Regions from separate parts of the Pseudoalteromonas sp. 78C3 genome, predicted to be linked through region 1. Evidence: predicted binding sites of a transcription regulator. Region 1 holds the regulator's gene; the other holds the start of a gene.
The links. The regulator MetJ, encoded in region 1, represses methionine synthesis genes. The targets are predictions, from matches to a motif close to TAGACGTCTAGACGTCTA.
Positions count from the first base shown of each region.

Region 2: metK (methionine adenosyltransferase) is a predicted target of MetJ. The motif match lies at 1,756-1,773, and genes of this name have one in related genera.

Region 1 is NZ_PJAV01000130.1:100-3,361, reverse strand. Features, by position in the region: gene metB (cystathionine gamma-synthase) at 1-1,101, opposite strand, end outside; gene metJ (met regulon transcriptional regulator MetJ) at 1,391-1,711, shown strand; gene CXF76_RS07075 (malic enzyme-like NAD(P)-binding protein) at 1,794-3,035, opposite strand.
Region 2 is NZ_PJAV01000169.1:31,144-34,405, forward strand. Features, by position in the region: gene CXF76_RS16815 (hypothetical protein) at 1-327, opposite strand, end outside; gene metK (methionine adenosyltransferase) at 503-1,654, opposite strand; gene tkt (transketolase) at 1,959-3,262, shown strand, end outside.

The sequences.
Region 1 (3,262 bases):
TTCAATACCTACCGAAATACGAATAAGCGTATCGCCCACACCCGCTTCTAAACGTGCTGTTGCCTCCATACCTGCGTGCGTCATAGTTGCAGGGTGACAAATTAAGCTCTCTACGCCACCTAGTGACTCAGCTAAACTAAACGTTTTAAGACTAGTTAAAAATGCCGCAGCGTCATTTATATCGCCTTTAATATCAAAACTAACCATGCCACCAAAACCAAGTTGCTGTGCTTTAGCCAGTTCATGTTGAGGATGTGACTCAAGACCTGGGTAGTAAACTTGGCTTACATATTCAGAGCTTTCAAGATACTTAGCTATTGCCAGTGCATTTTCTTGATGCTGCCTTAGGCGCACATTTAAAGTACGTAAACCACGAAGCGTTAAATAGCTATCAAAAGGCGCACCCGTAATTCCAATGTTATTAGCCCACCAAGCAAGCTCATCGCCTAACTCTTGTGTTGCGGCAATAACAGCGCCGCCTACTACATCTGAGTGTCCGTTAATGTATTTAGTGGTTGAATGCACCACAATATCTACACCAAACTTAATAGGGTTTTGTAAAGCAGGCGACAAAAACGTGTTATCTGCAGCCACCAATGCACCGCATTGCTTTGCAACATCGGTAACCGCTTTAATATCTGTTAAACGAAGTACTGGGTTACTTGGGGTTTCTATCCAAATAAGCTTAGGTTTAATTACTAAAATTTGTTGAAGGCTTTCTTCTTTTGTTAAATCTAATATTTCGAGCTTTAGTAGTCCGCGTTTTTGTAAAGATGTAAATAAACGATAGCTGCCACCATAACAATCATGTGGAATTACTAACGTATCGTCACTATTAAGTAGCTGAGTAGCTAAATGCACGGCAGCCATGCCTGTAGCTGTAATTATGCCACGAGCGCCACCTTCAAGCTTAGCAAGCGTCTCAGCTAAAATATCACGATTAGGATTACCGCTACGACCATAATCATACTCACGCTTAGTATCAAAGTCGGCAAACGAATAAGTAGTCGATAAATAAATTGGCGGTACCACCGCACCATGATGTTTATCAGCATCAACGCCGTTACGTACAGCAATGGTCGCTTTGTTTTTTTCGCTCATATTCGTCACCTGATTAATTTGGATGTTTAGACGTCTAAAAGAGTAAGTTATCCGTTTTGATAAGTCAAAGTATTTTAAAGCTCTAGATGGCTAAAAGTAGAAGAGGCCTCTGCGAATAACACATTTTAGCTCACAAAAGTGTGCTTATCTTTACACCTACAATAGGCTTATTAAGATAGATCTGTATCTATTATTTGACTATCTTTTTTAAATCGATAGAATTTCACGCATATTTACACGCTTTTTATACCGTGTGAGAAATTAATAATCTGAGGCAACGATACATCTTATGGCTAAATGGAATGGTGAGTATATTCACCCATACGCAGAACACGGTAAAAAATCAGAGCAAGTTAAAAAGATCACCGTTTCGATCCCGCTAAATGTATTAAAGGTATTAACTGACGAACGTACACGTCGTCAAATCAATAACCTTCGCCATGCTACAAATAGTGAATTGCTATGTGAGGCATTTTTGCATGCTTTTACTGGCCAACCTTTACCAAATGACGATGACTTACGTAAAGATAACGCCGAAAAAGTGCCAGAAGAAGTTAAAAAAATAATGCAAGAAATGGGTCTAGAAGTACCCGTTTTAAACGAAGAATAAATATTACAAAGACAAAAAAACCTCAGTAATTACTGAGGTTTTTTTATGTCTAAATTTTATTGCATAGCTCTACTGTATAGATTTACTGCATATAGTTTTCAGGTAGCTCAATTTGTGCAACACCTGACTCAATAGCAGCAAGTGCAACAGCTCTTGCTATACGCGGCAGTAAACGTGGATCCATTGGTTTTGGAATAATATACTGCGCACCAAATTCTAGTTTATCTACTCCAGCGGCTTTTAAAACTTCTGCAGGTACTGGCTCTTTGGCAATACTTCGAATAGCATCTACTGCAGCAATTTTCATTTCATCGTTAATAGCACTTGCACGTACATCAAGCGCACCACGGAAAATAAACGGGAAACATAAAACATTATTAACTTGGTTAGGGTAATCAGAGCGCCCTGTTGCCATGATTAAATCGTTGCGTGCGCCGTGCGCAAGTGCAGGATCAATCTCAGGATCTGGATTTGAACATGCAAACACAACTGGTTTTGCAGCCATTAGCTTTAAATCTTCAGCCGCTAATAAGTTAGGGCCAGAAACACCCACAAACACATCAGCATCTGCAATTACATCTTGCAATGTACGCTTATCGGTATTGTTAGCAAAAAGCTGTTTGTATTCATTTAAGTCATCGCGGCGGGTATGAATAACACCTTTGCGGTCAAGCATATAAATGTGTTCACGCAGTGCACCACACTTAATTAACAGCTCCATACACGCAACAGCGGCAGCGCCTGCACCTAAACATACAATAATTGCATCTTCAATTGACTTACCTTGTACTTCTAGCGCATTTAACATACCAGCAGCCGTAACAATGGCAGTACCGTGTTGATCATCATGAAAAACAGGAATACTACAACGCTCTATTAATGCTTTTTCTATTTCAAAACACTCTGGTGCTTTAATATCTTCAAGGTTAATACCACCGAATGTGTCGGCAATGTTGGCAACCGTATTAATAAAGTCTTCTGTTGTTTTGTGCTTAACTTCAATATCGATAGAATCAAGCCCTGCAAAACGTTTAAACAATAGCGCTTTACCTTCCATTACAGGCTTAGACGCTAAAGGACCTAAATTACCAAGGCCTAGAATTGCAGTACCATTAGTAATAACCGCAACCATGTTACCTTTACCAGTATATTTATAAGCATTTGCAGGATCTGCAGCTATTTCACGTACAGGTTCGGCAACACCTGGGCTATACGCAAGTGCAAGATCATGAGCCGTTTCAGCTGGTTTTGTAAGCTCAATGCTAATTTTACCTGGTACGGGATGTGAGTGGTAATGTAGTGCTTGTTCACGAAAGTCAGACATAACGCGATGGTATCCTGCAATTTAAGTTAAAGTGAGAGATGGAGTCTTGGGGTACGATACCCTTATTATTTTTAAATTCCAAGCAATATCAGGTCTATCCTGTTATATGCTATATCCTTTAATTTTAAGAGGTTTTTCAGTAACTTTGCAGGATTATATCAACATTTAATAAATAAAAATTCACCTAAAAAGTAAGTTTTAAGGTGCTTTTATGCCTATCAAAATCT
Region 2 (3,262 bases), on a different contig from region 1:
TTCAAGGCGAATTAAGCTGCTAGTGATGTAATCGAGTGCATCAAAAATACGTTCATCACGTTGATTGTTATTTGCAGCAGGGTTTGAGCCATTTTGAATGATGTTTGAAACAGCTTGAAGCTTACTTTTAATGCCTAAGCCTGCTAGTAACTTAGCCTGTTTTAACGCTTTGTCTTTATCGCTTGGTGCAAACAGTGGCTTACCTTTAAAAAAAAGAGCTACTTTTTCATCTGACGTTTTTAATTTTGCAGCTAAATTTGTACATGCTGTTTTTATGTCAACGTTATCGGCAAGTCCTGCAAATATAACGCGAAAGTTATCGGCCATTTAACTGTCCCTAAAGCTTTTATAATGAAATGAGTATATACCTAAAGTACAAAAGAATTCGAGGTCGATTTAATAGTTATTTTGTAGACGCTCTACAAACAATATAGCGAATAAGTTTTAGATGCAAAAACGGCCCTTAAAAGGGCCGTTTTTAATTTACTACAACAATTTTGGCTTAAAGGCCGGCAGCTGCGCGAAGTGCGTCTGCTTTATCTGTACGTTCCCAAGGGAATTCGTCACGACCAAAGTGGCCGTAAGCCGCTGTAGGAAGGTAGATAGGGCGCTCTAAATCAAGCATTTGAATTAAGCCGTAAGGGCGCAGGTCAAAATGTTCACGAATAAGCTCGATTAAACGGCTTTCTTCTAGCTTGCTTGTACCAAACGTTTCAACGCTGATAGAAGTAGGCTCTGCAACACCAATTGCGTAAGAAACTTGTAGCTCACACTTGTCAGCAAGACCAGCAGCAACAATGTTTTTAGCAACGTAACGTGCAGCGTATGCTGCTGAACGGTCAACTTTTGATGGATCTTTACCAGAGAAAGCACCACCACCGTGACGAGCCATACCACCGTATGTATCTACAATGATTTTACGACCAGTTAAACCACAGTCACCCATTGGTCCGCCAATAACAAAGCGACCTGTTGGGTTAATGAAAAACTTAGTTGCACTTGTGATAAGTTCTGCAGGAAGTACCGGCTTGATGATAGTTTCCATTACCGCTTCTACTAAATCTTTTTGCGAAATGTCTTCGCTGTGCTGAGTAGAAAGTACAACAGCATCAATACCTACAGGTTTGCCATTTTCGTATGCAAAAGTAACTTGAGATTTTGCATCTGGACGTAACCAGTTAAGCTCGCCGCTTTTACGAACCTCAGCTTGGCGCTGTACTAAACGGTGTGAGTAAGTAATTGGAGCAGGCATTAGTACTTCTGTTTCGTTACATGCGTAACCAAACATTAAGCCTTGGTCGCCAGCGCCTTGCTCTTCTGGGCTAGTACGGTCAACACCTTGGTTAATGTCTGGAGACTGTTTACCAATAGTGTTTAAAATTGCACATGAATCGGCATCAAAGCCCATGTCTGAATTTGTGTAGCCAATGTCACGAATTGTTTTACGTGTAATTTCTTCGATATCAACCCATGCGCTAGTAGTGATTTCACCACCAACCATAACCATACCGGTTTTTACGTAAGTTTCGCATGCAACACGGGCATGAGAGTCTTGCTCTAGGATAGCATCAAGTACCGCATCAGAGATTTGATCGGCGATTTTATCCGGATGACCTTCAGAAACTGATTCAGAAGTAAATAAATGTTTTGCCATTGTAATTCTGCTCACAAATATTGCGCTTCACAAACGTCGGTATTAGCGCTAAAAAATTAAGGGGCGTATTTTATCGAAAACAAAACACCTTGCATAGTGTTTTTACGCCTAGACGTCTAAATAAAATTACTAATAACTTTTTGGTCTTAAAAAATATTCATAATGCCTCACTTTTATAGGGTTTTTAATTGCACACAGCCCCCACAATAAGTAAGAATGGTCGGTATAAACGAACCCAAGTTACTTGGGTGCATAAACAAACACATAAATACCCGCGCAAATACACATAAAGGTAGGAGAATTCATGCCATCTCGCAAAGAACTTGCAAATGCTATTCGCGTCTTGTCAATGGACGCAGTACAAAAGGCCAAATCTGGTCACCCTGGAGCCCCTATGGGCATGGCTGATATCGCAGAAGTATTATGGCGCGATTATCTAAAACATAACCCAACGAATCCAGAGTGGGCTGACCGTGACAGATTTATTCTTTCAAACGGCCACGGTTCAATGCTTATCTATTCTCTATTGCACCTAAGTGGTTACGACTTACCACTGGACGAAATTAAAAACTTCCGTCAAATGCATTCTAAAACACCAGGTCACCCTGAATATGGCTATGCACCAGGAATCGAAACTACTACGGGTCCATTAGGTCAAGGGATCACAAATGCCGTAGGTATGGCAATTGCTGAAAAAGCGCTAGCTGCACAGTTTAACCGTGAAGGTCACGATATTGTTGATCACTTTACCTATGCATTTATGGGCGATGGCTGCCTTATGGAAGGTATTTCTCATGAATCAGGTTCACTTGCAGGCACATTAGGTCTGGGTAAACTTGTTGCATTTTGGGATGACAACGGCATCTCAATCGATGGCGAAGTAGAAGGTTGGTTTACAGATGACACGCCAGCTCGCTTTAAAGCATACGGTTGGCATGTAATTAGTGGTGTTGATGGCCACGACAGCGATGCTGTAAGTGCTGCAATTGCAGAAGCAAAAAGCGTTACCGATAAACCTTCACTAATTTGTTGTAAAACAATTATTGGTTACGGCTCACCTAATAAATCAGGCAGCCATGATTGTCACGGTGCTCCACTAGGTGATGATGAAATTAAAGCATCTCGCGAATTTTTAGGTTGGACTGGCGATGCTTTCGAAATTCCTGATGATATTTACGCACAGTGGGATGGCAAAGAAAAAGGTCAACAGCTTGAATCAAGCTGGGACGAAAAATTTGCAGCATACGCAAAAGCATACCCAGAGCTTGCAGCTGAATACAAGCGTCGTATTAATAACGAACTTCCTGGCGATTGGGCTGAAAAATCTCAAGCGTATATTGAGCAATTACAAGCAAACCCAGCAAACCCAGCGTCTCGTAAAGCATCGCAAAATGCATTAAATGCGTTTGGTCCGTTATTACCAGAATTTATGGGTGGCTCAGCCGATTTAGCTGGCTCAAACTTAACAATTTGGGATGGCTCTAAAGGTTTAACACGCGATGATGCAAGCGGTAACTACATTTATTACGGTGTGCGTGAGTTTGGTATGTCGGCAATTATGAATGGTATTGCGCTTCATAAAGGTTTTATTCCTTACGGTGCTACGTT